DNA from 4 places in the Pseudogracilibacillus sp. SO30301A genome. Region 1 is predicted to be linked to each of the others. Evidence: riboswitches for the same ligand, from Rfam matches in the RefSeq annotation. Region 1 holds a riboswitch; each other region holds the start of a gene.
The links. A riboswitch is a leader RNA that binds a small molecule or an ion and turns the genes downstream of it on or off. The one in region 1 is predicted to bind thiamine pyrophosphate.
Positions count from the first base shown of each region.

Region 2: linked by a shared signal. The riboswitch ahead of thiT (energy-coupled thiamine transporter ThiT) and the one ahead of thiW (energy coupling factor transporter S component ThiW) in region 1 are both predicted to bind thiamine pyrophosphate.
Region 3: linked by a shared signal. The riboswitch ahead of tenA (thiaminase II) and the one ahead of thiW (energy coupling factor transporter S component ThiW) in region 1 are both predicted to bind thiamine pyrophosphate.
Region 4: linked by a shared signal. The riboswitch ahead of tenI (thiazole tautomerase TenI) and the one ahead of thiW (energy coupling factor transporter S component ThiW) in region 1 are both predicted to bind thiamine pyrophosphate.

Region 1 covers NZ_JAXHDD010000030.1:9,792-18,211, forward strand. The annotation lists gene SPD89_RS14245 (GNAT family N-acetyltransferase) at 1-331, shown strand, start outside; gene deoC (deoxyribose-phosphate aldolase) at 356-1,030, shown strand; gene SPD89_RS14255 (hypothetical protein) at 1,857-2,048, shown strand; gene thiE (thiamine phosphate synthase) at 2,051-2,668, opposite strand; gene thiM (hydroxyethylthiazole kinase) at 2,681-3,427, opposite strand; gene thiD (bifunctional hydroxymethylpyrimidine kinase/phosphomethylpyrimidine kinase) at 3,424-4,230, opposite strand; gene thiW (energy coupling factor transporter S component ThiW) at 4,246-4,749, opposite strand; TPP riboswitch at 4,854-4,966, opposite strand; gene SPD89_RS14280 (CoA transferase subunit B) at 5,585-6,247, opposite strand; gene SPD89_RS14285 (CoA transferase subunit A) at 6,263-6,961, opposite strand; gene SPD89_RS14290 (S66 peptidase family protein) at 7,220-8,158, shown strand; gene SPD89_RS14295 ((Fe-S)-binding protein) at 8,373-8,420, opposite strand, start outside.
Region 2 covers NZ_JAXHDD010000100.1:45-5,767, forward strand. The annotation lists gene nagZ (beta-N-acetylhexosaminidase) at 1-1,267, opposite strand, end outside; gene SPD89_RS22255 (transcription repressor NadR) at 1,293-1,838, opposite strand; TPP riboswitch at 2,023-2,123, shown strand; gene thiT (energy-coupled thiamine transporter ThiT) at 2,210-2,782, shown strand; gene SPD89_RS22265 (hypothetical protein) at 2,948-3,169, shown strand; gene SPD89_RS22270 (hypothetical protein) at 3,312-3,527, shown strand; gene SPD89_RS22275 (spore coat protein) at 3,735-4,034, shown strand; gene SPD89_RS22280 (spore coat protein) at 4,174-4,602, shown strand; gene SPD89_RS22285 (LLM class flavin-dependent oxidoreductase) at 4,808-5,723, opposite strand, start outside.
Region 3 covers NZ_JAXHDD010000047.1:2,657-11,076, reverse strand. The annotation lists gene SPD89_RS17335 (TIGR02678 family protein) at 1-323, opposite strand, end outside; gene SPD89_RS17330 (TIGR02677 family protein) at 324-1,817, opposite strand; gene tenA (thiaminase II) at 2,054-2,740, opposite strand; TPP riboswitch at 2,833-2,933, opposite strand; gene SPD89_RS17320 (YbaK/EbsC family protein) at 3,040-3,519, opposite strand; partial or broken gene SPD89_RS17315 (Uma2 family endonuclease) at 3,598-3,969, opposite strand; gene SPD89_RS17310 (transposase) at 4,239-5,132, opposite strand; gene SPD89_RS17305 (ABC transporter ATP-binding protein) at 5,504-6,286, opposite strand; gene SPD89_RS17300 (hypothetical protein) at 6,522-6,695, shown strand; gene SPD89_RS17295 (protoglobin domain-containing protein) at 6,720-7,076, shown strand; gene SPD89_RS17290 (hypothetical protein) at 7,060-7,254, shown strand; gene SPD89_RS17285 (methyl-accepting chemotaxis protein) at 7,427-7,999, shown strand; gene SPD89_RS17280 (retropepsin-like aspartic protease) at 8,057-8,420, opposite strand, start outside.
Region 4 covers NZ_JAXHDD010000060.1:2,379-10,798, forward strand. The annotation lists gene SPD89_RS19030 (helix-turn-helix transcriptional regulator) at 1-639, shown strand, start outside; TPP riboswitch at 1,871-1,978, shown strand; gene tenI (thiazole tautomerase TenI) at 2,069-2,674, shown strand; gene thiS (sulfur carrier protein ThiS) at 2,680-2,883, shown strand; gene SPD89_RS19050 (thiazole synthase) at 2,924-3,688, shown strand; gene SPD89_RS19055 (thiazole biosynthesis adenylyltransferase ThiF) at 3,688-4,707, shown strand; gene SPD89_RS19060 (thiamine pyrophosphate-dependent dehydrogenase E1 component subunit alpha) at 4,773-5,690, shown strand; gene SPD89_RS19065 (alpha-ketoacid dehydrogenase subunit beta) at 5,724-6,701, shown strand; gene SPD89_RS19070 (glycine betaine ABC transporter substrate-binding protein) at 6,740-7,627, opposite strand; gene cudC (choline uptake/conversion transcriptional regulator CudC) at 7,647-8,207, opposite strand; gene betB (betaine-aldehyde dehydrogenase) at 8,413-8,420, shown strand, end outside.

The DNA.
Region 1 (8,420 bases):
GATTGTCGATGTTGATAATTTTTTAAAAAATTACCCATTTACAGAGGCAGAAGGTTCCGTTACCATTTTGATTGAAGATGAATCTTTTTCTGAAAATAGTGCCGGCTATCAAATTCAGACACAGTCTGGGAAAACAGTAGTAACGAAAGTAAAAGGCTTAAGGAATGGGGATATCAACTGTACGATACAGCAATTCACATCGATTTGTCTTGGATTCAAACGTCCAAAAGAGTTATTGGCACATCATTTAATTGATGGGAAGGTCTCAGCGATAGAACAATTAGAGAAAATGATTCCTCAAAAGCAAACATTTCTAACCGACTTTTTTTAATTGATGAAAGAAAGGGAGACATAAATGGTAGAAAAACGTATAGCAAGTAAGATTGATCATACACTTTTAAAACCAGAGGCGACAAAAGAGGATATCGTAAAACTTTGCGAAGAAGCCAAAGAGTATGAGTTTGCAACAGTGTGTATTAATCCATCGTGGGTACGTATCGCTGCAAAAGCACTAATGGGTACAAATGTAGGGATTACTACGGTGATTGGGTTTCCGTTAGGAGCCACAAGTACTTTTACCAAAATTGCTGAAACGAGGGATGCGATTGCCTCTGGTGCAACGGAAGTCGATATGGTTATAAATATCGGTGCCTTAAAGTCAAAGGATGAGGTGACAGTATATCAAGATATTAAACAAGTTGTTCGTGCTGCAAGTGAACAGGCTATTGTAAAAGTAATCATTGAGACGGGCTTTTTAACGGACGATGAAAAAGAGCGCGCCTGTTTATTAGCAAAAGAAGCGGGAGCAGATTTTGTAAAAACTTCTACTGGATTTGGACCTGGGCAGGCAACAGTAGAAGATATTCGCTTAATGCGTCAGACTGTCGGTCCTGAAATAGGTGTAAAAGCATCAGGTGGAGTGCGTGATCTAGAATCCGCTAAAGCGATGATTGAAGCGGGAGCGAATAGAATTGGGGCGAGTGCAGGAATTGCTATCGTAACAGGGGAAAAGGGTAGCAGTTCATATTAATTTACTAATCACATAAAAAGCCTAAATCTTATATCGATTTAGGCTTGATCATATGAAGGGGATTATGATATTGGTAGGTTTAGAAATTTATTTATATAGAGGAAGTTCAAAAAGTCCGGTAGAAATGACACTGCGAATTTCGCACGAATGCTTGCTTTTCCGCTCCTTGAAAAAGGAAAGCACTTTTCTGCGTGCTAGAAGCGTTTCCTTGGAAAAGTAGAACACTTTTCCTGCGTGCCAAATCTTTGCTCATGTATTTAAAAGCATACATTCCGCTGACGGGAGCTGCGCCACCTCGAACTTCTTGGTTCTTTTTATCCTTTTTTTTATACGAAAATGGGAGATAAGCTCAATTTTGACACAAAAAAGCTCCCTAAAAAGTAAAATTACTTTTTTTGGAAAAAATTATTTGATTAATTTGTTATATGATGCTTTTTATCCCCCATTCTGTTTTTTTGATTGGACTTGAGCTTATTAACTACCAAAATGGAAAATCTGGACATTATGGATACTTTCTTCCACTAGACGCTCCGCCAGGGAATCCCTTAATGCGAGGAATACTAATCATCGAAAATGTTGTTTCCTATGGTAGAAGTGCTCGTCATAGAAATGTACGATCACCAAGCTCTGTAGTATCTATAATAAACAAAGTAATTAATTATTAAACGCCACACCCCCATTTTCATTCATTGCGGTGTCTGTAAAGACATAGGAGTTTTGAACACGCACTTATATGAGAAAAATTTTAATTATCTTTATTTTGAGTTCTGTGATCATATTATTTTTATTAATAAGTCTCTTGAAACGTAAAATGGAAGCTAATACGTTGATAGTTGGGCTTTTTTCCATTACTGTAATTTTAGTTTCTGGATTAAACGTCGTTATAATGGGTTATCTAGGTGATGGTATTTATCCAGCAGGCGATTCCATCATATTTTATTTATTTTTAATTGTTGTAGCTCTAAGCGGAATAAATATTTTATTGACCATTTCAAAATCCGCTAAACAGACTGGATAATTTTATAACGAGTTTACGGTAGTATAAATATCTTCTGACTTTGTAATCGCCGAAATAACAGCAACCCCGTCTGCTCCTGCTTCAATCACTTGGTGGGCATTCGATGTGTTAATCCCGCCGATTCCAACAATAGGAAGGTAGTGGTGCTTGTTCCGTAAATATTTTATCCAATAAGTACCGACGGCAGCTTTGGCATCGTCTTTTGAAGTTGTCTCAAATATGGGACCTGCTCCAATGTAATCGACTAAATGAAGCGGGCTTCTTTTTAATTCTTCTTCATTAGAAACAGATAAGCCGATAAGTAGATTTGGAAATTCGATCCGTAAGTTAGCAATTTTTTCATCCTCTTGACCGACATGAATCCCATCAACGTCAAGTGTTATTGCGAGATCCACATCATCGTTAATGAAAAACGGAATATTATAATGACGGCAAAGCACACGTAATTTTTTCCCAAGATCTATTTTTGCTTCACCGTTAAGGGACCCTTTTCCTTTTTCACGAAATTGAAAAGCGGTAATACCAGCGTTAATTGCTTCTTGTAAGATAATTTCTGGATCGCGGTCACAATCCTGGCTACCCATTATAAAGTATTTTCGTAAATAATTTCGCTGTGTCATCTTATTTGCTCCTTATTTTCCAAGTTCATCGATAAAGGCAGGGAGGAAGGTACCTGTTCCGTTAACCTCGTTTCTTTCAGCAGCTTTTTCAGCAGCTGCACCGTAAAAATGAACTGCTTCATAAGCTGCATCTATCTTTTCAATTTCTGTTGTTAAACAAGCGGTAAGAATGGAGCCAAGTAGGCATCCTGCGCCTGTAATTCTAGTTAAAAACTTATGTCCGGTTCTGTTTGCTTTAACTTTTTTGTTATAACAAATAATATCAATTTCACCAGTCACTACAGCTAAAGTATTATATTTTTCCGCAACTAGTTGAGCTATCTCTTCTAATTTTGACATATCATCATCAATGGACTCTACACCTTTTGTTTCCCAAGCGACTTCAACTAAATGCGCCATCTCACCGGCATTTCCCTTAACAGCAGTAAAAGAAATGTTTTCTAACAATGTTTGAATTGCTTGTTTTCTGAAATTAGAAGCGGCAACACCAACAGGGTCAAGGACGACTGGTATCCCTCTTTCATTTGCAGTTTGTCCAGCGATTATCATTGCTTCAAGTTCTTTTTCTACAATCGTCCCAATGTTTATGAGTACACCGTTGGCAATGCTCGCCATATCACGTGCTTCTGCCGGTTCTTTTGCCATGATTGGAGAGCCGCCAAAAGCTAGCAGTCCGTTTGCAGTAAAGTTCATGACAACTTGGTTCGTTAAATGGTGAATTAACGGCTGTGCTTTTCTTACTTGTTCGATTCCATTCATAGTTTAATGGCTTCCTTTCTCACTGCAAAATGATTTGTTGGTCCGTTTCCTTTACCTAAATCAAACGATTGTTTAATTGCTTCCGTCACATAGTGTTTACTTTTTTCAACAGCTTCAATCAATGAAAGACCATGACTTAAATAAGCAGTGATTGCAGCGGAGTACGTGCATCCTGTACCATGAGTATTTACTGTATCAATGCGTTTTTCTGTAAATGTGTACATTTCTTTTCCATCATATAAAAAGTCAATCGCATCCCCGACAAGGTGTCCGCCTTTTACAAGTGCAGCTCCCGCGCCATATTTATCAACAATTTTTTTGGCAGCATCTTGCATCGCTTCAGTTGAAGTGATTTTTTCCCCAGTTAAAAATTCTGCTTCAGGTATATTAGGTGTAATTACTTTACAAAGTGGCACTAGTTGATCTCGTAAGTAAACTCTCGCATCCTCATTAATTAACGCATCCCCACTCGTTGCAACCATAACAGGGTCAATAACAAAAGGGATAACTTTGTCTTTCACTTTTGCTTGAATAATTTCCATCATGTCAATATTTGCGATCATTCCTGTTTTAAATGCATGTACTGGCATATCAGAAAAAACAGATTCTAACTGATCTTCAATCATCTGTAAAGGAAGATGATGAATATTTTGAACCCCGGTTGTATTTTGTGCAACTACTGATGTAATGATAGACATGCCGTAACTTTGTAATTCTTGAAAAGTTTTTAAATCAGCTTGAATTCCTGCACCCCCTGATGGATCAGTGCCTGCAATTGTTAAAGAACAAGCTACTTCTTTCATGTTAAGCAACTCCTTTTATAATTTATGCTCATTTTTCAATTGAATAAAATTTTCATATTTAACGCGAGAAACGATAAATAAAGCAATTCCTGCACCTGTAATACTGCTCACTAAGAAAGGGGGGATGAAAAATAAGGCACCAAAAGATGTTCCCATTAAAATTTTGGCAAATGGGACGGAGAATAACGCACCAATGATTCCTGTCCCGATAACTTCACCTAGTGCGGCGAAGTATTTTTTCCCAAACTTTTTGTATAGGTAACCGGCTAAAAATGCCCCAAACATTCCACCGGGAAATGCAAGTAATGAGCCGAGTCCAAGCATATTTCTAAGTAGTCCAATCACAAAAGCAATTGCAACAGCTGGCCCTGGTCCTAGCATTACAGCAGCCAAAACGTTCACCGCATGTTGGACGGGATAAGCCCTCGCAACACCAGCGGGAAACCAAATCAATTGAGATCCCAATGTTCCAATAGCTACTAATAAAGCCATCGTTGTTAGTAATCTTGTTTGATTCATGTGACCTTCTCCTCTTAAACCAATTCGAAAGGGGTGTTAGCTTATAAAACAGTAAAAAACCAGATTCAACACGGAACCTGGTTTGTAGTTAACTAAATTTTAACATTAACGATTTACTACTTCCCTCCGCTAGTATAAACTAGATCAGGTTCACAAGAGTTAGAAATAATCTGTATTTCTTCTCAGCCCGCATATTTGGGCACCCCTAGTAGTGTGCATATGGAATTATTTACCCTAAAGTCATTATAGCAGAAATCCTTTTTATTGTCATATCGGACTAATTTTTGTTTCCTTTAATATTTCATAAATTCTTGTTATAATACGTTCCATGAGAAGGTCTCTTTCTAAATGTATTTGCCCTAGTAAGCATACATTTTATGATAGAATGCCTTCTCTTTTTTGGCTAGTAAATTAGCGAAAATTTCCCCCGAGTAAAATATTACACATATTAATAAAGACTTTGTGTTTTAATTCACACAATAATGGGGCAGCTAGAAAACATGCTTAGTGGCTGGCGTGACTTGCTTGTGGCGAGAAAAGATGCGATGTGTCTCTTCCAGCATGCAGAGTCGCTGGAAAAGATGCGATGTGTCTCTTCCAGCATGCAAAGTCGCTGGAAAAGATGCGATGTGTCTCTTCCAGCATGCAGAGTCGCTGGAAAAGATGCGAAGTTGCTCCTCCGGCGTGCAGAGCCGTTGGAAAAGATGCAAAGTGTCTCTTCCAACATGCAGAGTCACTGAAAAACATGCTTAGTGGCTTGTTTAAACGTCGAGTGACGCACATGCAAACATAAAAAAATCCCACTCGTTTTTTTAACGAATGGGACAATTAAAAATTAATATGCCTTCTCAAGTAATCTCTCACTAATTGTTAATTCAGCTTCTGTAGAATTTACGACATCCTCTACTGTAAAACCATCAGCAACTTCAAGTAAGACGAGACCGTTATCTGTAACTTCTATGACCGCCCGATCTGTAATAATTTTATTTACGACACCTTTACCTGTGAGTGGCAGCGTACATTCTTTTAAAATTTTCGGTTCACCGTCACGGGTAACATGCTCCATAATGACAATGATTTGCTGGGCACCGTGAACGAGGTCCATTGCACCACCCATACCTTTAATCATTTTGCCGGGAATCATCCAGTTTGCTAAATCACCAGCTTCGGAAACTTCCATTCCACCTAATATAGCAAGGTTAATATGACCTCCACGTATCATTGCAAAACTTTCAGCATTATCAAATAATGCAGCTCCATCGATCATGGTTACCGTTTCCTTACCAGCGTTTATTAAGTCTGCATCAATTTCTTCTTCAGTTGGATAAGGACCAATTCCAAGGAGGCCGTTTTCCGACTGAAGCACGACATGTTTATTATCCGAAATATAATTGGCAACTAGAGTCGGCATACCGATCCCTAAATTCACATAGTATCCGTCCTTAATTTCTTTCTCCGCTCGACGGGCGATTTTTTCACGAACTTTCGCTTTACCCATGTTTTCACTCCTCACTTAATTATTTGCCGTGGCAACTGTTCGTCTTTCAATCCGTTTTTCCTGATTACCTTGGATAATTCGTTGCACGTAAATGCTTGGGGTATGAATGTAGTTAGGGTCAAGTTCACCGACTTCTACAAGCTCCTCCACTTCAGCGATTGTTACTTTTCCTGCCGCCGCAATAATTGGATTAAAGTTTCTCGCTGTTTTGTTATAAATTAAGTTCCCCATTTTGTCGCCTTTTAACGCTCTTACAAAACTAAAATCAGCAGTTAAAGCTTCTTCAAGAACATACTCTTTTCCGTTAAATGTTCGAGTTTCTTTACCTTCAGCAATCGGTGTACCAACCCCAGCCGGTGTATAAAAAGCAGGAATTCCGGCACCTCCAGCACGAATTTTTTCAGCGAGCGTTCCTTGAGGAGTTAATTCGACTTCAATGATTCCTTCTATAACTTGGCGTTCAAATTCTTTGTTTTCACCAACATAGGAGCCGATCATTTTTTTAATTTGTTGATTTTTTAATAGTAAGCCGAGCCCAAAATCATCTACCCCACAATTATTAGAAATAACGGTTAAATCTTTTACACCAGTTTTAACTAATGCATGAATTGCATTTTCAGGAATTCCGCAAAGTCCGAAGCCTCCAACCATTATTGTTGCCCCATCATGTACATCACGAACAACTTCATCAAATGAAGTATATACTTGTTTCAAAAAGTTCCCTCCTCAAATAGAAATAAATAATTATAAAATTAAATGAATTTTGCATATAGTCTAACTTATATTATAGCATAGACAATAATTGTTAGCACTGTTACTAAAGAGATATCTACTATTTAGATATCTATGGTTAGTAAAAGTAAATTATAAGTGAATCGTGGTCTCGTAAGCTATTATCAGCAAGTGTCACGCAATTAAATCAACTTGAATAGGCTAATGTAGCATAAAAACCAGAAGTGGTAGGTGGCAAAAATGGCAGTGAGACCGTCCATTTTAGAACAAGGGGATACAATTGGAATCGTGACATTAGGAAGTCCACTTGGTCCAATGGTAATCAATCGAGGTATTCAAACATTAGAGAACTTTGGGTTTAACGTAGTTTTAGGAAAAAATGTTTATGCTGCGACAGGCTTTTTAGCTGGGTCACCGGAAGAACGAGCAGTAGATTTAATGAATATGTTTGAAAATAATACCGTGAAAATGATTCTGCCAACAAGAGGAGGAGTTGGAGTAGACGGAATCCTCCCTTTTTTAGACTATGATGTAATTAGAAATAACCCGAAAATTATCTCAGGATATAGTGATATTACGACTCTGTTAAATACGCTTACACAAATGTCGAACTTAATCACTTTTCACAGTCTACTATTACTTGATTTTCGACCTAGTACACCGGCATATAATTATAATCAGTTCTTTTCAGCAACCTCAGTAGTATTGCCTTCTAGAGTAATAGAAAATCCCCAAGGTATACCACAAACGAGTGTTATTCCTGGCAATGTAACTGGAACAATTGTGGGTGGAAATTTAACATCACTGATCAGTTCGCTTGGAACCCCATATGAAATTGATACAGAAGGAAAAATACTATTTCTAGAGGATACCCATGAACCGACGAATACGATTTACAGATACTTAAACATGTTAAAATTAGCAGGAAAATTTGATGATTGTGTTGGTATTGTAATGGGGGAGTGCACGAATTGTCCGAATGCATATAATACATCTTATGCTGATCTTATCAATGGAGTGATTGCTCCTTTAGGCAAACCATTAATGACTAATGTTACTACTGGACATGGTTACTATAAAGCAGCAATACCAATCGGAGCGAGAGCCAACTTGAATACAGTTAATAATACATTTACTGTGTTGGAACCGACTGTTAGCTTATCGGCGATGAACATCTGAATTTTAACATGGAAAAAGAAAAACTCTTCCTCGCACTTAGATATTGATAAAAATTGGAAGAAGAGTTCATGGTATTTTCCCTCGCCTTCGATGTCGGTAGAAAGTAGGGAGAAGAGCTTCGCAGTGTTCTCCCGCACCTACGTTTTCGGCAGAAAGTTGGGGGAGAAGAGCTTCGCGGAGTCCTCCCACATATTTAGTGAAACAAGTATTTTATTTAAAACTTCTTTTGCTCATACGCTTTAAGCAATAGATCTACAATATG
Region 2 (5,723 bases), on a different contig from region 1:
CTTTGTTTAAAACATCCACGTTAATTTCTTCTATAACTGTATCCACTATTTCGTATTCTTCTTTTAATAATAAAATTCTTTTTACGCTTTCTTCTATGCGACTTTCTGTTATCTCACCAGCTAGAACAGATGCTTTTATCTGTTCAAAAACAGCTGTTATGTTCTCATAATTATGGGCTACTAAAACAATGTCTACCCCTGCTTTTATAGCATGAACTGCTGCTTCTCCTATTTTATAATTATTAGAGATAGCACCCATTGTTAAATCATCCGTCATGATGACGCCATCAAAATGAAGTTCTTCCCTAAGAATACCAGTAATTATTTCATATGAAAGTGTAGCTGGATCGTCTCCTATTTGAGGTAGCTTAATATGCGCCGTCATCACTACGTCAGCGCCTGCATCAATCGCAGTCTTAAAAGGGACTAATTCAATAGCTTCTAATTCATCCATATTTTTATCTATTACAGGCAATTCTTCATGGGAATCAATATGCGTATCCCCAAGACCTGGAAAATGTTTGATAACAGGAATTACTTGTTCTGCTTGCATTCCTTGCATCACTTCAACCCCGAGTTCTCCCACCAGTTGAGGATTACTTCCAAATGAGCGATCTCCAATTACAGGATTATTTGGATTGTTATTCACATCTATTACTGGGGCAAAATTTACTTGAAAACCAAAAGCTTTTACTTGCCTTCCCAATACTTCACCTGTTTTTCGAGCAAATTCCTTATCGTTTTTCAGACCAATTTCTTCGTTTGTTTGCAAATCGTATAAATTTGGTAATCTCGTAACGGTGCCACCTTCTTGATCCACACTAAGCAATAGCGGTATGTTGTTCTGTTTATTTTCAATTTTTAAATCATTTGATAAGTTTAATGACTGATTCGGTTCTTCTAAGTTAGCTGAAAATAAAATAAAACCGCCTAATTTATACGTATGAATCAATTTCTTTGATTGATTAGTCAAAATTGTACCGGTAATTCCACCAATAATAAGCTGACCGATTTTTTCATCCAAAGTCATTTTTTTAATTATTTTGGATATGTCATCAACTTCATTTTTATCCATACTAGCTTCAGTTTCTCCCTCTAATTGTTTCATCGTTGTAGTTATATTTTCTCGCTGCGGATTTGTTGGGACCAGGTTATGTGAACTTTTTCCAACATCCGCTTCTAATGTAATCATTGGATCTTGAGCCACAGTTAAAAATACAATCAAGCAAACGATTATCGCGATAATAGAAACTACAAATCTTTTCACCAAACCACCTCTGGTATAACGTGTCTTAAATATTGTCAGTTACTAAAATGCCTGCTTTTTTTAAAGCGTTACAAGCAGCATCAATTTTTTCTTGTGAATCTGATTCTATTGTATGTAAATGAATACCCCCGGTTAAAATTAATAGTGGAGCAGCATTATTTTGTGAAAAGCTCTGAACAAACTGTTCTACTTCATATCTACTTTTCACCATAAGAGAGCCGATCAATTCGCCATAAAAAGGATGTTCTACAATCACATCTACGACGGTAACACCGCAGTCTACCATAAGTTCAAGCTCTTTCTTCGTTTCCTCAGGTGTATGTTTACAAACAATCACTTTGCGAAATGTGTCATTCTGAGTTTTCTGTTGATAATACAAATATCCTCGACTAGTCGCAATGATCGGTTCTTCACTTGTTCTAAGTAAAGCAATATCTGTTACGATTACTTGCCTGCTTACACCTGTTTTTTCCGCAAGCATCTTTCCAGTTAGTGGTTTATCGTTTTGCTTAAGCAAATCAATAATATATTTTCTACGTTCGTCGCCGGTCATATTTATCCTTTTTCCCATTTATATTCCATCCCTTTGCTTTTGATGATTATTATTCCATCTTTTTATTTGTTCACATCTTATCACAGATTAATTAACTTGTTGATTGTTATACAGTGTCACTATTGAATATTTTCCCAGTAAGTTTGAATCAAAACTTGAAATGAGCTAAAATAAGATATGATAATGAAAAAGCAGAAATTATAATGTCTACAGGGGGAGCCATTCGGCTGAGAGTGAACAATTTGTTCTTACCCTTCGAACCTGTTAGTTAATACTAGCGTAGGGATGTAGTTTTTTTATGGGAAAAATTAGTCAATCTAAACGGATACCCATCAAGCTCCCCGTAGAATTGCTTTTTTGCATTAAAAATTTGGGGGAGTGTTAAATTAATGAGCTCGAACCGTACTTTATTTTTTATTGAAGTTGCCATTCTAACAGCTTTAGCATTGCTATTAGATATTATTCCTTTTTTAAAGTTTAAACTTTGGCCAGCTGGTGGTTCTATTTCATTAGCAATGATTCCTGTGTTCATACTGGCTTTTCGTTGGGGTATAAAAGGCGGAATCCTTTCAGGGTTCTTATGGGGTATATTGCAGATTGCAGTAGGAGATGCGTATATTCTTAATTTTTGGCAAGGATTAATTGAATATGGACTTGCATTTACTGTACTAGGCTTTGCGGGGATTTTTGCAAAATCTGTTCAACAGGCTGTAAAACAACAGAATAAAAAAGAGTTATTTAAGTTTATAATTGCAGGGATTCTTGTCGGCGGTTCATTACGTTTTCTTGCCCATTTCTTTGCAGGATTTATATTCTTTGCCGACTCAGTACCTGAAGGACAACCGGCTTGGCTATACTCCTTTATTTATAACTGTTCGTACATGATTCCAGCGATGATTATTTGCATTATTATTATCTATTACTTATTTAACAAACAACCGAGAATGCTACTTAAAAATTAAACTATATGTAAAAAATAGATAACCTATTTAATTAATGGTTATCTATTTTTTATTGAAAAATTTTAAACGCCTCGATTGAGCAACCAAAAATAATTGAAATACTATTGGAAAATTGTGGATAAAATCAATAAGATAAGTTCATCTACAGAGATCGAGATTCATACGATGCAAGAATTAAGCTTTATTCTTAAAGCACATGTGCGAAAAGAAGCACGAATTATTTTTCCAATGATTAAAAAGGCACTTCCCGAAGAAGTACTACAAGAAATGGTACCGTACTTACAGATTTTCCGAACGGGAAAGCCCATTGTCTTTAGACGTGGGATGAAAGTGAGGGCCAATATGGAGTGGTATAAAAAACGAAGGTTTGTACCACTTCGTATTTGAAATTATTTTTTCTTGAGATATGCATGAAATTAATGTTAAAAACGGTACAAACGTTCCTCTTTATGTTATAGCAGGAGTTGAGCAACTTGCAAACGAACACAGTTAAGCTAGAGCTTCAAAAACTGACAAAGAGAAAATGGCAATGTACCGTAAGATGACAGCGATAAATACCGCTTTTTCGAATTGGCTTTTAGGTTTTGATGAACTCCAAACAGCTACTTCGAAAGTACTTAAACGCTATTCGGATGAGCCATTTCCTTCACCTATTGTCAATCAAACGATTCGGACAGTAAAATCGAAAAAGAAAAAACAGAAAGCGAAAACGTTTTGTTGTATGTGGTGTAGCTTCAATAATTAAAACTTTAAGGTGGAAAGAGAAAACGGGTTATATAAAGTTTCTTTTCCAACACTAGAAAAGCTATCAAAGATTGGTGGAGCAAGACGGATTCATTTTTACTGATAAATTAATCAGATCTCACTCTTATTTCCTTATTTTAAGTTGTCCGCCCTTTCATTTCCTTTTACTGCGAATAAATTATAGTAGTGGCAAAAAGGAGGTGAATGGTTGGTGAAAGATAATGATAATAAAAAGGAGCTATATAACCTATCCAACCAAATGGTAGAAATTTTTATTAGCAATATATTCTCTAAAAATAACATTGATTTAGAAGAAGCAAAATCTAACATTACAGATGAGCAACGTGAATCACTAAAGCAATCAGTTGCAAAACTTAAAGAACAAGTAGAAGAATTCTTATACGAAAAGAATGCTACAAAGACAGTCACTGAAGATGAAGTGAAAAAGAAAGTTGAAAGTCCTCTTAGGGAACTTTTCTTGAATAGAAATAAACAAGCGGAAGAGTGAGCAGTTGATTAAATGGTTGAATTGATTGGTAAATTAGCGCACTCAAATAACTGCTTCGGTGCATTTAATGAATATATAGGAGGGATAAAATATGTATGATTACGATTACGACTATGATTATAAGTACAGTAATCGGTGGGTGGCACTAGATAGGGATTCAGAGCACCCAGTAGGAAGAGCATGTAAAAACGATTCGAATAATGATATCAATGACGCAGACCAGTATTCAGAAATCGACCAATCTTCCAATGAAACTATCATTATTAGAGATTCTTGCGAGATCACTGTAGAAACCACAGATACGAAAGTTGCCGCTTCTTTACAGGCAGCATTACAGGTTGCCATCGCTGTCGTTATCAATATTACAATAGCAGATAGCAGCCGTGCAGAAAAAGTCACACAAGAACTTCTAGAAATGTCTCAAATCAGGCAAGCAAACAGGCAAAAACTTGTCATTGAGAACTGTCGCGAAATTGATGTTACTACTACTGACACAGACGTAGCAATTTCCTTACAAGTTATGCTCCAAATTCTTGTTGCTCTTTTTGCACAGCTGGGTATCTTATAAAAGGATACTACACTATATTTAATGCTAATTAGTTTGTCTATGTTCCAAATACTGCATTATTTAATCTTGGCAATTTCATTTAGTTGGAATTGCCAAGGTTATTCATGTTTTAAAGAGCAAAAGCGAACCGCAAATACAGCGAATTTTCTTGTGGACGCAACTCCATATGCAAAACAGCTGGTAGAGAAGTATTCAGTTAAAAGGATTATTTCCCCTCAGCAACGTCTTTAAATATTTCGTAAGAACGTTTTTGTTTTTCTTGATCGTAGATATACGTGACAGCCATGATTTCATCAACATTGTATTTTTCCTGAAAATTCGTCAATTGTTTACGAGTAGAATCCTTGTCTCCAGAGAAAGTCACACTAATCATCGATGAAACTGCTGCCTTTTCTTGTGGACTCCAAAGTTCATCCATATTATCAACAGGCGGTACTAATGGTTCCTGGTCTCCTCGGACAACATTTAGGAAAAATTGCTGTAATGTTGTTAACTCCCTTTTTGCTTCTTTATCACTTTCTGCAGCAATTACATTAAGACATGCCGTCATATGCGGAGAATCTAAATAATGAGATGGTTTGAATTCTTTACGATATATGGAAATTGCTTCTTCCATATATCTTGGCGCGAAGTGGGAAGCAAATAAATATGGTAATCCTAGTTCAGCTGCTAAATATGCTGAGTTTGGAGAAGAACCTAATATATAAAGTGGTACATTTGTATTAATAGCTACATTTGCTTTTACATGTCCTTGATCTTTCGCTGACCCGAAGTATTGCAAGAGCTCCTGGATATCTTTTGGAAAAGAATATACAGAATCCTCATTATGAGATCTTCTAAGTGCACTTGCAGTTAACATATCTGTACCTGGAGCTCGCCCTAAGCCCAAATCTAAACGATTAGGATAAATGTTTGCCATCGTTCCAAATTGTTCTGCTACAACTAAAGGAGCGTGATTAGGTAACATTATCCCACCAGCTCCAACTCTAATTTTTTCAGTATGTTCTAATATATGTTTAATCAATATAGACGTAGCTGAACTTATTAAAGAAGCGGTATTATGGTGTTCAGAAATCCAATAACGTGTATACCCCATTTCCTCAGTCGCTTGCGCCAAATTA
Region 3 (8,420 bases), on a different contig from region 1:
TCAGATAATAAAAATTGTTCATCGACAGAACGGTTTTCTGTAAATGCTAAGGCACAACAAAAAATCGCATAATCACGTGGTTCTTGAAACTCCTGAATCCCCATCCAACTTTTCGTTTCGACAGGAATTTTTTCGAGTTTGATAAAATGTTGATGAACGATTAAATCAAAGCCAAATTTTTCATCGACATAGCGTTTGAGCATTTTTTCTCGTTCACGAATTAGTTGATACGTTTCAGGATCTTGCAATCTTAAAATCCAAAACTTTTCCATTAGAACACGTAATGCTGTTTGGGCTTTTTCATCGAATGCTGCTATTTCCATTTACGCGTTCACCTCTTCTAGGAACTGAAAAATTACTTTCGGCATTTCGATAGCGCCATCTTCTGCTTGCAAGATGATTCGTTCCTCATTGGACATGATCACTTTAACGATGTGCCCATGTTCCGTTTGCAATGTTCGGTCTTTTCGCATCATTGCTTTTCCGATCCAACTTAATAACATTTTTCTTACGTAAGGTTCAATAACTGGTAGTTGGTCGAGATGAATTTCATTTCCATCCATATATTTTTCAAGTGTTTGTTGTTCGATTTGTTTGTGACGAAGATGCTCTCGTTTTGTTTCTTCTTTTTGTTTCTGTTGGCTAATGATCGCACCTGGGCGTGTTTTTTCCCGGTAATTTCGGATCCGTGGATTTGTTTCGTGTTCCATCGGATGCTCGTCCCACACATCTGTATAAATATCATCTGTCGGGACGTGATCGCTAAATAAATGCCTTGTATGAAACACACCAAAAACAACAGCTGAAAGTTCATGGGCGTCTTTTACGTCAGGTAAAGTATCAAACCATTTCGCTAGGTGGAGATAATCTTTTTTTCGGCTCCGGAAGTAATTATGTCTTTCTCCTAATCGTTGTACAACCCGGGTGATCCGTCTAATTTGTTCATTTGTGCGGATTTGTAGCATGTCGAGTTCACTTTCTCTTCGTTCATTTCCTAGAAACCAAATGGATAGACTTTGCCATTTCTCTTGTTCCGCTTCGATAAGTTCTTTTTTATCTAATTGAATATCTTCAAAACGGGGAACTCGTTGTTGGTGGATGATCACTTGTTCAATCAGTGATTCTAATGTTGTTAGTTCAATGGATCTTAATAGTTGCTGAATTTTAAGTGCTGTTTGTTGTAATTCAATAATGAAGTCTCGCAAATAAGTCGTGAATTGATCTTTAAATACGAGAAATGCCTCTGTTTGCATCCGCTCTTCCGCTTCTTCTGAATTAATATGAGCAATATAATCGGAAGTGTTTTTCGTAATCGAGCGAAAATACGTAAATACATCGTTCCAAATTTGAGCACATTCATCAGCACTTGGAAGGGGTGAATTTTTCCTAACAAGTTTTTCCACCTCAAAGAGTGCTTGATATAATCGCTCAAACTCCTTTTTCTCAAGCGATCCACCAAACGTTTCTCCACCCTTTTCCATTTCTTGTAGCATGCGTTCAAATTCGACAGTATATGGTGTACATTGGTATCGAAATCTCTTTTTCTTAAATTCTTCTATCGTACGAGCTTTCCCCGTTTCTTGTCGGGCAATTAAGTTATTCCACCGTACGAGTTGATCCAAATCTTGATGCAATTGTTCTTCGGTATAATCAGCAAATTCTTGTAAGCTCATTAAGTATTCATATACTTCTTCAGGAAAAAGAAATTCTCGCATTCTTTCATGTTGAATATAAAAATAGCGTAATATTGCTCGATAGCTCCACGCTTTATCTACAGTTAAATAGGAAGCTTCAATTACTTTTTTAAAAGGTTGCAAATGTGATCACCTACAATATTCGACTTAATTCTATTGTAAATTGTGGATGGATAAAAGTCTATTGAAGAACTGCGATCAAATCTGTAAGCTTGTATAGAGAAAATTATATGATAGAAATATCAAGCGAAGTCAGAGGTTCAATGTTGTAGAATGACTCGACATCTTGCCAATCATTTCGATATGTTTATTGTCTGCCTAAAATCAAAAAAGACGGGTTCCCCCGTCTTTTCAACTACTTATGATTTTGCTAATTCTTTCACTGGCCACATGGAGAGATTTTCCGCCATGTCCCAGAACATATATTCAAAATAGCTCGTTTTCACGAAGATTTCTTCTAGTTTTTTCAGTTCATGCTTTGGTTTGTCTGTTGCGATTGTATTGATTAAATTGATACAGTCGTTTGCAATTTTTGTAAATCCGTCGGAGGAGTACATGTTAACCCAGTTCCCGTAAAATTCGTGGGTGAGAGCTCCTGGCCATGTTGCTAGTTTTCTCCCGATCCAGTTGTAGCTCCATGCACATGCAAGTACTGCCGCAATTGCATTCTCCACGCCACCAAGTTGCGCCTGGCTGATCATATAGCTCGTGTACGCTGTCATCGTCGCGGACGGTTCTGTCGCTTCAAGTTCTTCATTTGTAATGCCAAATTTTTCTGCATATTCACGGTGTAGATCCATTTCAAAATTCATTGTCCCGTGGAGGAGGTTTGCAAAAATCGTCATCGTTTTTAGGTCATTAGCCTTTGTGCTTCCGATCGCAAATACGCGGGAATATTCAATAAGGTACACATAATCTTGCTTCATATAATGAATGAACTTTTCCTTATCGAGTGTTCCTTCCCCAATCCCTTTCACAAACGGATGCTCCAAATAACTGTTCCAGACTGGTTCAACTGCTTTAAACAGGCGGTCACTAAATAACATTGTATTTCTTCTCCCTTATGTATTTTTCTGAATGAAGAATCAAAAAACCATTCCATATGCATGGGGAATGGTAGAATACTAAGGTATATTGAATAATACCACCACCACTTCCCTACGCTAGTATAATCTAGATCAGGTTCAAAGGGTCAAGACATGTCTTTCTCAGCAAGATTTTGCTCCCCTAGTGATTCATCTATTCAGTTAATACCTAAGTTAACCTAAATTATTCATTTTGTCAAAAGAATATCAAAAAATTGAGTTAACTATAAACTGTCCGTTTTGTCAAAAAATTATCAAAGTTATTTCACAGAGACTACTCGTCCTCCTGTCATCGTCACTAATTCATCAGGTGTCAATTGGAAAACTGCCATCGGATGGCCTGCCGCTGCCCAGATTGTTTCATACTGAAACAGATCCTCATCAATTAGTGTAATCACTTTTTCTTTATGACCAAGCGGTGGTACACCACCAATGACAAAGCCTGTCTTTTCACGGACAAAATTAGCGTCCGCATTTTTAATCTTGTCATCTACATAGCCGCTAATTCGCCGCTCATTAATTCGATTTTTCCCACTCGCAACAACGAGTAAAGCTTGATTAGTATTTTTCAAACGAAAAATAATTGATTTCGCGATATGTTCAACATCGCAACCGATCGCTTCAGCGGCTTCTTTTGCTGTCCTTGTACTACTTGGCAATTCAACTACTTGATTTGAATATCCTAAACCCAATAATTTATTTTGAAATTGTTGAGCACTTTCTTTTAGTTTAGTAGACACTTTATCACTCCTTACAACCTTTTGCCCAGATTATACCATATCCGATAACCTCGGATTAATTGTAAGTAATTTGGCTGTAATGAGATCATGCGACTGGTTGGAAGGACTTAAGATTTCAACAATTAGGTTGGGAACTCCAACATATCTAGCATCTGTAAAACCACTTTTATCACAAATAATACTGATATCAGGAATAACAATTTTAGTATCCTTTATTGCATCACTTTTTAATTCAATGTCATATGGCGCATGAAATAACTCACAAGGCTTTCCTTCAAGAAAATTATCAAGTTTGATCTCCAGATTCCTGGATATACGTTGATGTTTTGTAGATGGAGATGGCGACATGTAAACAAATCCATCAATATATTCGAGTAATGCATCAGAGGTTTCCCGTATTCGAAAATACTCCTCAACTGAAATAGAATCATTACGGTATAGGTTCGTCACATTACCACCCTCTCTTTCTCTTAATTGTTATTTTTATTTTAAACCATGTTTTGTTATTACCTACCCAACTTTGTCTAGCCTACAACTATTTTTAGCTGTGTCCTCTGTCTAAAATCGTTTTGTTAATATAGTTTGAAAAATCATGAATGTTCAAGTGAAAACTTAGAGAAATTGTGGTATACATGTATTACAGAAGGGAGTATTTTATTACTAAATTTCACTACCGCTTGAGGTTGTTGTTTACCTATTACACTAAAAATTCCAAATTATTACTCATCTAGTTTTTTCCTTATCTCTTTCACCTTCTCATTACTTAAACCAGTTATGTCCACTATTTCTTCATTTGAGAAGCCCTTCTTAATCATGTTGACCGCCACTTGTTCCATTCCTCTTTCCATTCCTCTTTCCATACCCTTTTCAAAATAGGAGTTTGGCAATTCAAGGATGCGGGTTGCCTCTTCTTCCGGCAGATTTGAAATCTCCTCTCGCATTTGTTTTTCCTCCTCTTCGTTTAGCTTTAAATACGTTTCGAAAAAACCGTAGAGTAATGCTGTTCTTGCGGGATCTAGTTCCATTCGACTTACCATGCGTAAAAATTCTAATTTTACTTGTACACGTTCTTTTTCTGTATAACCCATTTTACTTAGTAGTGCGGCTGCAGCAGGATTATCTTTACGAATAAAAGCTCGCCAATTCTTTTTAATTAAATGAAGTTGCAAATAATGAAATTCCAAAACCGAAAAGGTTGGAAATTCAATTATAAAAGTATCGGAAACATCTTTTTCTTTATTATAACTAAAAACAGCGATAGGTAGAATAGGTTTGCGGTATTTTTCATAGAGACGGCTGCAGTAAATAAACATTCGCTCGTGAAATTCTTTTTGGTAGGATGACTGTGGTTCGACATGGATGAGGACTAATCTTTCTTCGTCATTCAATTGTACCTCGGCAAGAATATCAATTTTTCTTTTTTCCCCTATTAAAATATCGGTAAAGACCTCTTGTTCCAAAAAGGTTACGGAAGAAAAATCAATATAGGCATGCACTTTAGGAAAAAACGCTTCAATAAACTCTTGGAAAAATGTCTGAATTAACTCCTTAAATAAACGGTCATGGTCAATATAAATTGATTTTCGTTCTAAAACAATAGTTGATGACAGCAACACATCAATCCCTTTCTAAGCATAATATATTCAGTTATATTTTACCATACTTTTTACGTAAAAGTACGTGTTCAAAAAGGAGGATAAAAAGGAGCAAGAAGTTCGAGGCGGCGCAGTTTCGAGCAGCGGCATTCGTGCGAAATTCGCAGTGTCATTTTTACCGGACTTTTTGAACAGCCTCTAAAACGTAGATTGTTATTTGCACATTGTCCATTTACCTCTACTATTACTATATACTACTTCCGTTACTTTTTTAGATTCGGTACGGAGGCATCGGACGGATCCAAACGGGGTTTTGCTGTAAAAACGGACGAGGAGCGTCCACCGAACGGATCCATCGAGACCAGGCACGCGGTATAGCATCGGGCTTCTTACACCAACGTCAACCAAGCACGCTCCCTACGCCAGTCAACTTCGATATTTCTTCCGTACAGCGCCGACATGTTTTCACCTGTTAACACTTCCTCTCTTGTTCCTTTGGCGAAAACGGTGCCATCTTTTAATAATAGTGTATGTGAAAAAACCGGCAGCACTTCTTCGATATGGTGGGTTACGAAAATAATCGTTGGAGCGTCTTTTGCCAAAGCAAGTTCTTCCACCGTGGTTAGTAGCTCTTCTCGTGAGATAAAATCCAGTCCACTTGTCGGTTCGTCCAAGATGAGAAGCTTCGGCCTAGAGATCAAGCCCCTAGCAATGAGGACTTTCTGTTTCTCACCGTGGGAGCATTTTTCGTAAGGTTGTCCATATGTATATTCAATATTGAGCTGCTTCATTACTGCCCTCGCCTGCTCAAAATCCTCTTCAGTTGGATCCACAAAAGTAAGGCCAACTGCTGCGAATTTTCCGCTGACAACGAGTTCTTCTGTATTATGACGCTCGTTCAGCCTGGCACCAAGGGATGAGCTGACCCAGCCGATCGAATGGCGTAGTTTTGTAATATCTGTTTTTCCAAATGGATGCCCAAGCACTGACACCTCGCCGGTTGATGGCCAGATGTAGCTGTTTACCATATTTAAGAGCGTTGTTTTCCCAGCGCCGTTTAAGCCGAGTACCGCCCAATGTTCTAAAGTTTTCACTTCCCAATTGATGTCGCGCAAAATTTCTTTTCCTTGTCTTTTCCAAGAGACGTTTTTCATTTCTATGATTTTTTCCAATCGAATCACCTCTATAACTAGTTTAAAGTTTTTCGATATTTCTGTCCATTTGTGTTATTCATGAAGTGACTAATTCCGTATTGAAATAACTTTTATCATATAGTTCTGAATTAGCTTGAACACTACCTCTCCTTTCATTAGATATTTATAACCATTACTTAAGACTCAAAATGAACTTATTTTCCTCATTTATGATATTCTAAAACTAGACGAATAGACTACGGAGGTAACAGTCATGTTTACAATGAAACGAAAAAACAGAGTTGACATTCCATCATTTTCAACAACAGATCTACCATTAGACGACATGCCTAAAGAAGTTCATGACATTATGAAACTCGTTCAACTAACGAAACAAGATATTGAATATTTGTCCCTCATTGACGACATGATGGAAAAACACGCTTAATCTATTGCCGAGCGGCATTATGAAATGGTGATGGATATCCCTGAGATTAAAGGAATTTTTGAAGAATTTACTACATATGACCGATACGTGCCGGCAATTATGAATTATTATAAGCAATTGACAAAGCCGAAACTGGATCAAGCCTACGTTGATTACCGAAAAAAAATCGGTACCATTCATAGCCGTATCCAATTAACCGAAGAATGGTACTTCGGATCGTATATGCGAGTGTATGAATATTTAGTACCTTATATTACTAACCGTTTTGCGTCCAAAACGAAGCAGCTTGCAGGGGTTTTGGTTGCTTTAAATCGTATCATTGCGTTTGACACGATTCTTGTGTTAACAGCATATGAAGATGCAAATGATTATAAAAAATAAATTAATTGATAGTGTTAGTGATGCAATGGATGAGGTTATTAAAATCGATGAAATCGGCAGCTTATTATCTGTCGTAAACCATATAAACACAGAAGCGAATGAAGTAAATGAATCGACTAAACAAATAAATATGGCGGTAGAACAAGTTGCCGTTACCGCAAAACAAGCATCTTCTTAAACAAAAGAAATGGTCGAACAAGCAATCGAAAGCAAAGACATTGTGGAATCGTCACTCACTGGATTTTTATCAATGATTGATGAATTCCAAAATTCAAAAGACAATTTCCAAGCATTAACAGATAAAGTGAATTCCATTTCTGAAGTGATCGATTTCAATAAGAGCATTGCCGATGAAACAAATTTACTGGTTGAACGCATCCATAGAAGCTGCGCGTGCTGGTGAAAATGGTCTTGGATTTGCTGTTGTTGCGGATGAAGTGCGAAAACTTGCGGAGCAAACGAAGAGTTCCGTTGAAAACATTACAAAAGAAATGATTGAAATTCAACAAGAATCAACTAACGTAAGTTCCTCGATTGAAAACTTTTCTGAAAATTTAAGTGAACATGTAGAAAAAACAAACGTAGCCACGAAAGCCATTGATCACATTATGGAACATATTGATGAAGTGAATCAGGAAATTCGTTCAATCGCTACTTTTACAGAAGGTGGAGCAGAAGGTATAGAAGAAATAAGTGCAAAAATGGATGCACTACAAGAGCATTTTGAAAATACGAAAAAAATAACGTTTGCCACAGGGAGATCTCTTTATACAGCAGGAAAAGGTGTAAACGAAATTCGAAAAACAGCTTTAAAAGCAATCAAGTCACCAACAGCTGAACAAGAAAAATGGATAAAGGAAACGAATGAAAGAGTTGCTAAATGGTTGGAGTATAATGATACGAGTGGATTTGGAGAGGAATAATATCACCCTGCTAATTCATTGAAAAGCGAGTAAAAGTCTGGTAACTCTACTTGCTTTTCAATCACACTCTAAAGTTAGCTTGTCTATATTAATTATAGCTTTAATTTCCTGCAATAAGTCTAGTCCTATAATGCCATCTAATTTAAAACCATAATTCATGGCACCAACTTCTAATACAAAGTCATTGACTTCCGTCTTTCCAACTTTAATATTATCTATCGTTTTTGAAAATACAAATTCAGATCCTCCAACACCAGTAATCCGAAATATCATATCATTTTCCTCCGCAATAATTCCTATTGTTTCGGCTAATTCTGAAGAAATAATTGTACTCCCAGAACCTGTATCAACTAATACACGATGTAATACTAAACTATTCCCTCTGTACGTTAATTCAATATCTGTAAGTAATAAACCACTA
Region 4 (8,420 bases), on a different contig from region 1:
AGAGAAGAGATGCTAGACTTTTTAAAAAGAATCGCTGATGGGATTTCTGTAATGTTTGGGAGTAACTGTGAGGTCGTTATACATGACTTGGAAAATAGTGAATCTTCTATCCTATATATAACGAACAGTCATGTTACAGACCGTGAAGTAGGGAATAAGCTCGATTTATTAGGAACAAGAGATATTGATGAGCTGTATAAAGGTGTAGATCTAGTTAATTTAAACGGGATTTCTAAAAATAATCATTTATTAAAGTGCTCTACATTTCATGCTAAAGGGGAAGATTATCATTTTGCACTTGGGGTGAATTTTGATTACACAAATGTTCTCATGATTCAAAACTTAGTAAATGATTTTACTCGCGTAGGTGACAATATTGAAATTGCAGCAAGTGAAAAAGATGAGAACTTGGAGCAAAAGTTAGATGAGTTTTATAAAAAAGCGGTAAATCATATTGGAAAACCAATTCCATTTATGAGAAAAAGAGAACGGGTAGAAATGATTCGATTTTTACAAGATAAAGGGGCTTTTTCAATCCATAAAAGCATTCCGATAATTGCTGAAAAAATGAAGGTTTCACGATATACAATATACAATTATTTAAGAGAAATAAAAAATGAGCAGGCACACAAAATATAATGCCTGCTCATTTTTAATGTTCACAAATAACTTTCTTATTGATGATTCTTCGTCTAACTCTGACACACGGAAGTACTGTTCTTAACCCTGCAGGACACTTCCAACTTTGTTCTTTTCGTTATCCATATTGTTCATCGACCTCATCGCATTTAGTACAACAAGCAAAATAGCGCCTACATGAGCGATGATAGCAATCCAGATAGTTAACCAGCCAGGTATGACAAGTAGAAGGGTGATTAATATAAGACCTAGAGCAAAAGAAATATTTTGTTTAGTGCCAATCTGAAGCGAAATGTGCCGGTTTCGGAAATAATGTGCCGATCTGAAGCGAAATGTGCCGTTTTCAGAAATAATGTGCCAATCTAAAGGAAGATGTGCCGGTTTTCGGAAATAATGTGCCGATCTGAAGGAAGATGTGCCGTTTTCGGAAATAATGTGCCAATCTGAAGGAAGATGTGCCGTTTTCAGAAATAATGTGCCAATCTGAAGCGAAATGTGCCGGTTTTCGGAAATAATGTGCCAATCTAAAGGAAGATGTGCCGTTTTCGGAAATAATGTGCCAATCTGAAGCGAAATGTATTATATGTAAAGCCTTTCTGCTTGTGAGATCGTATATGGAGTTTTGTTAAGTCATCATTCATGAGAGTAATGTCTGCTGTTTCAAAAGAGGTGTCTGTCCCGGCACCGCTCATTGCAATAGCAACTGTTGCATTTGCCAGAGCCGGTGCATCATTCATTCCATCTCCAATCATTGCTACTGAATGATCAGATTGATTTCTTCTATTAACACAGTCAAGTTTGTTTGTTGCACCGTTTTTGTTATGGAAAGATAGACAAATAACGATAATGAACTAACAACAAGTAATTGAATAAAAGATGTGGTAATACTTGGCACATCTTAAAATATATCCAACCTATATTGAAAAATTTTTAAATTAGCTTTACAATTACTTATATAATAGATAATATTAATACCAAGAAATAAGTTCACATGGTTTGAGACATACACATGCGACAATCTTGATAGATCAACTTATACCGACTACTGATATTGCCGACGGATTAGGTAATACACTTGAAATGATTTACCCGAGTTTATGCCCACTCGTTGAAAAAAATCTAACGAAAAACAGTCCGTTCCTTTAGTGAAAGCGTATCATTTGGTGCTGAATAATAAAAACAGTCATCTTTAAACGTTGTTATATCAATGGTTTGAAGTGACTCATAGATATTTTATTACTAGGAGTGCTTGTAAACAAGCTGAGATCGAAGTGTGACTTCGGGATTCTTATAACCTGATCTAGTTAAAACTAGCGAAGGGAAGTGATGTATTGCTATTCGAGACTTGCTATTAGCAAACCACTTTCCTGTATATATTCAGAAAAGTGGTTTTTTGATTATAAGTTAGGTAAGAATTAAAGGAGGTCAAATGAAAGGCTTACATATAATTTCAACTGGAAAACAATCAACGGATGAATTTATAAAAAAGGTTAAAGCAATTCATGCAAAGATAGACTTTATTCATATACGTGAGAGGAATTGGACTGCTAAGGATCACATTGCTGTTATAAGAAAACTTATTGCAGTTGGAGTAGACCCTAAAAAAATCATTATTAATGATCGGGTTGATATTGCTGTGACAGGGCGTGTAGGTGGCGTACAGCTAACCTCTCATAGCCTAGATGTATGTGATGTTAAAAAGTACTTTCCTTCATTACAAATAGGTTGTTCTGTACATAGTGTAGAGGAAGCGTTGGAGAAGGAAGAACAAGGAGCGAACTATTTAATTTATGGTCATATTTTTAAGACAAATTCAAAAATAGGATTACCTCCACGAGGCCTAAAAAATTTGAGCAAGATCACTAGTAGCGTAAAGGTTCCCGTCATTGCCATAGGAGGGATTACACCAATTAATCTTTCTACTGTTTTACAGGAAGGAGCAAGTGGCATTGCAGTTTTGTCAGGGATATTGCTTGCAGAAGATTGTACGATTGCTACCTTGAAATATCGAGAGAAATTAGACGAAAAGAGGTGAAATAAATGAAATTACATATCAATGGTTCCGTAGTAGAAATACCTAGAACGATCAAAACGATTTCACAACTAATTAATCATTTTGATTTTAGGACTCCTGTCATTATTGTCGAGCATAATAATGTTATTTTACAAAATGGAGAACATGAAACTACTCAAATAAATGATGGAGATAAAATTGAATTTGTTCAGTTTGTTGGTGGAGGTTGATTTTTTCAAATGTAGATAAAAAATAAATGGAGGGAAAACGATGTTAAAAATAGGAGATTACGAGTTTACATCAAGATTATTTCTAGGAACAGGCAAATTTTCAGATTTTGATATTCAAAAAGAAGCAGTCATTGCTTCGGAGACAGAAGTGTTAACATTTGCAGTAAGAAGGATGAATATTTTTGAGCCTAGTCAACCCAATTTTTTAGAAAAGATAGATTTAGATAAGTACAAATTTTTACCAAATACTGCCGGAGCAAAAACTGCGGAAGAAGCAGTTAGAATTGCTAAATTAGCACAAGCTTCGGGAATTTGTCATATGGTAAAGGTTGAAATTATCGGCTGTGATAAAACATTGCTGCCAGACCCAGTAGAAACATTGAAGGCGTCAGAACAGCTATTAAATGAAGGGTTTACCGTTTTAACCTATACATCAGATGATGTTGTACTTGCTAGAAGGTTGGAAGAATTAGGAGTTCATGCTGTGATGCCGGGTGCCTCACCAATTGGTTCTGGGCAAGGGATTATTAATCCATTAAATTTGAGTTTCATTACAGAACAAGCTACTATTCCCGTTATTGTAGATGCTGGAATTGGTTCTCCGAAAGATGCTATTTTTGCAATGGAGTTAGGGGCGGATGCAGTGCTGTTAAATACAGCCGTTTCCGGAGCAAAAGATCCGGTTAAAATGGCAAAAGCGATGAAATTAGCAATCGAAGCAGGGAAGCTTGGCTATGAAGCTGGTAGAATACCGATGAAAAGAACGGCGACAGCAAGCAGCCCTTTAGAAGGGATTAGTTTATAATGATGGATCGTTACTCTAGACAAATTTTGTTTCCTTCTATTGGGGAAGGGGGACAGCAAAAGTTAGCAAAAAAGCATGTATTAATAATAGGAATTGGAACACTTGGTACCCAGAGTTCTGAAATGCTAACAAGAGCGGGAATTGGAAAACTAACCATTGTTGATCGTGATTATATCGAATGGAGTAATTTACAAAGACAACAATTGTATATAGAGGAAGATGCAAAAAATCGTACACCAAAAGCAGTGGCTGCAAAAGAGAGGTTGCAGGCGATTAATTCAGAGGTTGAAATTGAAGCAAGAATTATCGATGTAACGCCGGTTGAATTGGAAGAACTTGTAGAAGGCGTAGATTTAATTTTAGATGCAACCGATAATTTTGATATTCGGATGATGATGAATGATATTTCACAAAAACATCAAATACCGTGGATTTATGGCTCTTGTGTAGGAAGTTATGGGATGAGTTTTACGATTGTTCCTAAAGAAACACCATGTCTTCATTGTCTAATGGAAACAGTGCCGGTTGGCGGACCGACTTGTGATACTGCTGGTATTATCCACCCAGCTGCCAGTCAAGTTGTTGTGCACCAAACGACGGAAGCGTTAAAAATATTGACCGATAATTATGATGCTTTAAGAAAAAAACTAATCTCTTTTGATGTTTGGACAAATCAAATTGTTCAAATGAATGTTTCATCAATGAAGAAGGTAGATTGTGCTTCTTGTGGTGAGAAAGCAACATATCCATTTTTACAATTTGATGAGCAGACAAAAACTGCTGTTTTATGTGGTCGGTCATCCGTACAAGTTAGACCGCCAAACGTGCAGCAACGTAATTTGAAGCAACTGGCTCAACAGTTGGAAAAAACAGGCGGAAAAGTGGAAGCGAATGCCTTTCTTTTATCCTTTACAATCGGTGATGAAAGAATGGTTGTTTTTGAAGACGGCAGAGCACTAGTTCACGGAACGAATGATGTTGAAAAAGCAAAGACATTGTATCATCGTTATTTGAGTTAACTAAGGGATGTGAAATTGTGCAATCCAACGCAGGCGCTCGGAATTTTATTGAATTATATAAACAAATGATTCGCATTCGTTATTTTGAAAAAGAAGTGGAACGGAATATGAAAAAAGGACTGTTTCATGGTACAACACACCTTTGTATAGGGCAAGAAGCTACAGCCGTTGGGGTCTGTGCTATGTTACTAGAAGGCGATAAAATTACAAGTACCCATCGAGGCCATGGACATTCCATTGCCATGGGTGCAGATATAAATAAAATGATGGCAGAAATATTCGGAAAAGAAACTGGCTACTGTAAGGGGAAAGGCGGATCGATGCATATTTCCGATGTGGAGGCTGGTAATTTGGGCTCTAACGGAATTGTCGGTGGCAGCATTCCGATTGCTGTTGGCTCTGCACTAACAGCACAGTTAGAGGGAAAGGATGAAGTAACCGTTTGTTTTTTTGGAGATGGCGCGACAAACGAGGGAAGTTTTCATGAAGCTTTAAATCTTGCATCTATCTGGAAGCTGCCGGTTGTTTTTGTTTGTGAAAATAATGAATACGGGATGTCTAGTCCGATTACGAAAATGACGAATATTAATGATTTATCGATACGAGCTGAAGCATATGGTTTTCCTGGAGTAACAATCGATGGCAATAATCTTTTAGATGTCCTAGAGGAAGCTGAGAAAGCAGTGCAACGGGCAAGAAATAGGGAAGGACCGACACTTATTGAAGCGAAAACCTATCGATTTAGTGGGCATTCAAAAAGCGATAAACAACTTTATCGTTCAGCTGAAGAAGTGGAGGAGTGGAGAAAAAAAGATCCAATTATGCGATTGGAACGATTCCTTATACAAACTGGTGAAATAGTAGAAAAGGACATGTTCAGAATTAAACAAGAGATTCAAAAAGATGTAGAGAATGCAACTAATTTTGCTTTGGAAAGTAAAGAACCAAGTATGGAAGAGCTTTTTACAGATGTTTATGCATGAGAAGTATGAGCTCATGCTTAAGGGGATGATTGGATGCGTGAGTTAACCTATTTGGAAGCGGTCAGGGAAGCATTAGCACAGAAAATGAGACAAGATAAAAAAGTGTTATTACTAGGTGAGGACATTGGTCAGTATGGGGGAGCTTTTGGTGTTACAAAAGGTCTATTAGCGGAGTTTGGTGAGGAGCGCGTTCGAGATACACCAATTAGTGAACTCGGTATTACAGGCGTTGCAGTTGGGGCAGCATTAACCGGAATGCGACCAGTCGTGGACATTCAGTTTTCAGACTTTTTGACATTAGCACTAGACCAAATTGTCAACCAAGCTGCAAAAATTCGGTATATGTATGGTGGAAGGGGAAGTGTTCCACTTGTTGTCCGTACTCCCAGCGGTTCTGGAACGGGCGCTGCAGCTCAACATTCCCAAAGCTTAGAAGCATGGCTGACCCATATACCCGGGCTTAAAGTGATCCAGCCATCTTCGGCATATGATGCGAAAGGGTTACTTATCTCGGCAATAGAGGATCCTAATCCTGTCATTTTTTATGAACATAAATTACTGTATAAGAAGAAAGCGGAGGTTCCGATTATACCGTATACGATTCCCCTTGGAAAAGCAGCTATAAAAAGGGAAGGCAGTGACATTACAATTGTAGCTACCGGAATCATGGTTGAACGATCTTTGGAAGCGGCGCAAATTTTAGAAAAAGAGCAAGTATCAGTTGAAATTATTGATCCTCGGACTTTAGTGCCTTTAGATGAACAATCAATATTAGACTCCGTTACTAAAACTGGTCGTTTACTTGTTGTTCATGAAGCGGTAAAAAGAAGTGGATATGGAGCGGAAATTGCTAGTATCGTTGCAGAAAAAGCATTCGATAATTTAAAGGCACCGATTAAACGATTAGGAGGACATCCGGTTCCTATTCCTAATAATAAAACTTTAGAAAGTGCTGCTGTTCCGCAAGTGGAGGATATTGTTTTTGAAATAAAAGAACTAATTAGACGATAAAAGGTAGTCGAGATGTATCCCAACTACCTTTAGGAATTTCATTTGTTCACCCATTCATTTATAACGGCTTCGTTTTCTTCGACCCATTTTTTAGCCCCTTCAATAGGTTCTTCTGCGTCTGCTACATAGCTCATTAATGTACCAATTTGTTCGTCATCCATTTTCCAATTTTTTAACCAACGATCAACTTCTGAAAAATCCTCTTCAAAGCCTTGACGAGTTGCATGGTGAATTTTTTCTACCCCGCCGTATACTTCTTTAGGGTCTTCTAAATATTTTAAATCGACTTCAGAAAAAATACGATGTGGATTCCAAAGTGGAGAAACGATAGGTTCTTCTGCTTCTATCGCTTCTTTTATTTCTGTCACCATTGCCGGTTCGGAACTTGGAAGCAGTTCATAGTTTAGTTCATATTCTGTAATAACATCTTCAGTAACTTCCATTGTTCCAGCGCCTGGATCAAATCCAACAATGGCACCTTCAAATAAATCATGATGTTTGTTTAAGTCTTCAATACTATTTATTTCATCCATATATTCCGGAACAACGAGACCAACCTTTGCATTATCGTACCATGTTTCTTCCGAAAAATTGACTTGTTCATTATATTGTTCCAAATAACTAGCATCTTGAACAGGTAACCATACTTCTAAACTAACATCAAGTTCATTATTTGCAAGTGCTGCCATCGTTGTCCCCATATCAAGAAGATTAAAATTCACTTTATACCCTTCTTCTTCCAAAATGACTTTCCACATATTTGTTACGGCGATATTTTCTGCCCAACTAATTTGTCCCATTTCGATAGTTTTTGAGTTTACCTCTTCGTTATTATTAGTACTATCCTCACTCCCACATGCAGCTAATAATCCCAATATAACAATACTTGCTATCACCAATACAGACTTATTCAGTTTATGTTTCATAGATTCCTCCCATAGAAATTTAGTTGCTTTGAGGTGGATCTTTAGGTAAAAACTCGTATATTTCTCCTGTACGAATACTCTTTACAAGGCTTTTTAACCAGAGATAGTATTTTTTAGATTCTTCGAGTAATTGATATTTATTCTCCGCGTTTTCTCGAATAATAGGTGAAACGGATGCATCCTCTATCACTTCACGTAGTAACGTTTGTGCTTGTTTAATCGCAGCCATATTTGTATTAACCTCGCGATCCCACATTTGACAAAAGAAAGCGATAAAAGAGTTAAAGAAATCCTTTTCGGCAATAAATTTATGTTTTCTTTCCCCACGCTGAAACACTTTCTTAACCATCTCTATTTCTTGCAACTTCCTAACGCCTGTGCTCATACTTGGTTTACTCATCCCAAGTTCATCACGCATTTCATCTAATGTCATTTCCTCTTTAAAGTACATGGTTCCATATAGTTGCCCTGTAGAAGGAGTAACACCATAAAGATCCATTGTTTCTGCAATGCCACTAATGACAATATTCTCGGCTTCTTCTATTGTCTTTAGAGCTCGATCATTATGAGAAAGGTTCATTTGCATTTGTACACCTCGAATATTGTTTACTTTGTTAAATTTTTTCTTAACACAGTTTACTTAATATATTTAATATTAACGTAAACAAATTATATGTCAATGTTAAATGATGGCTTTGACAATAATTTTTCGGTGTGTTAAATTTATATTGTTTAGAACGTTAAATTTTTTCTTAACAAACTTAACGAAAAAGGGGGAGGTTCATTTGCAGAT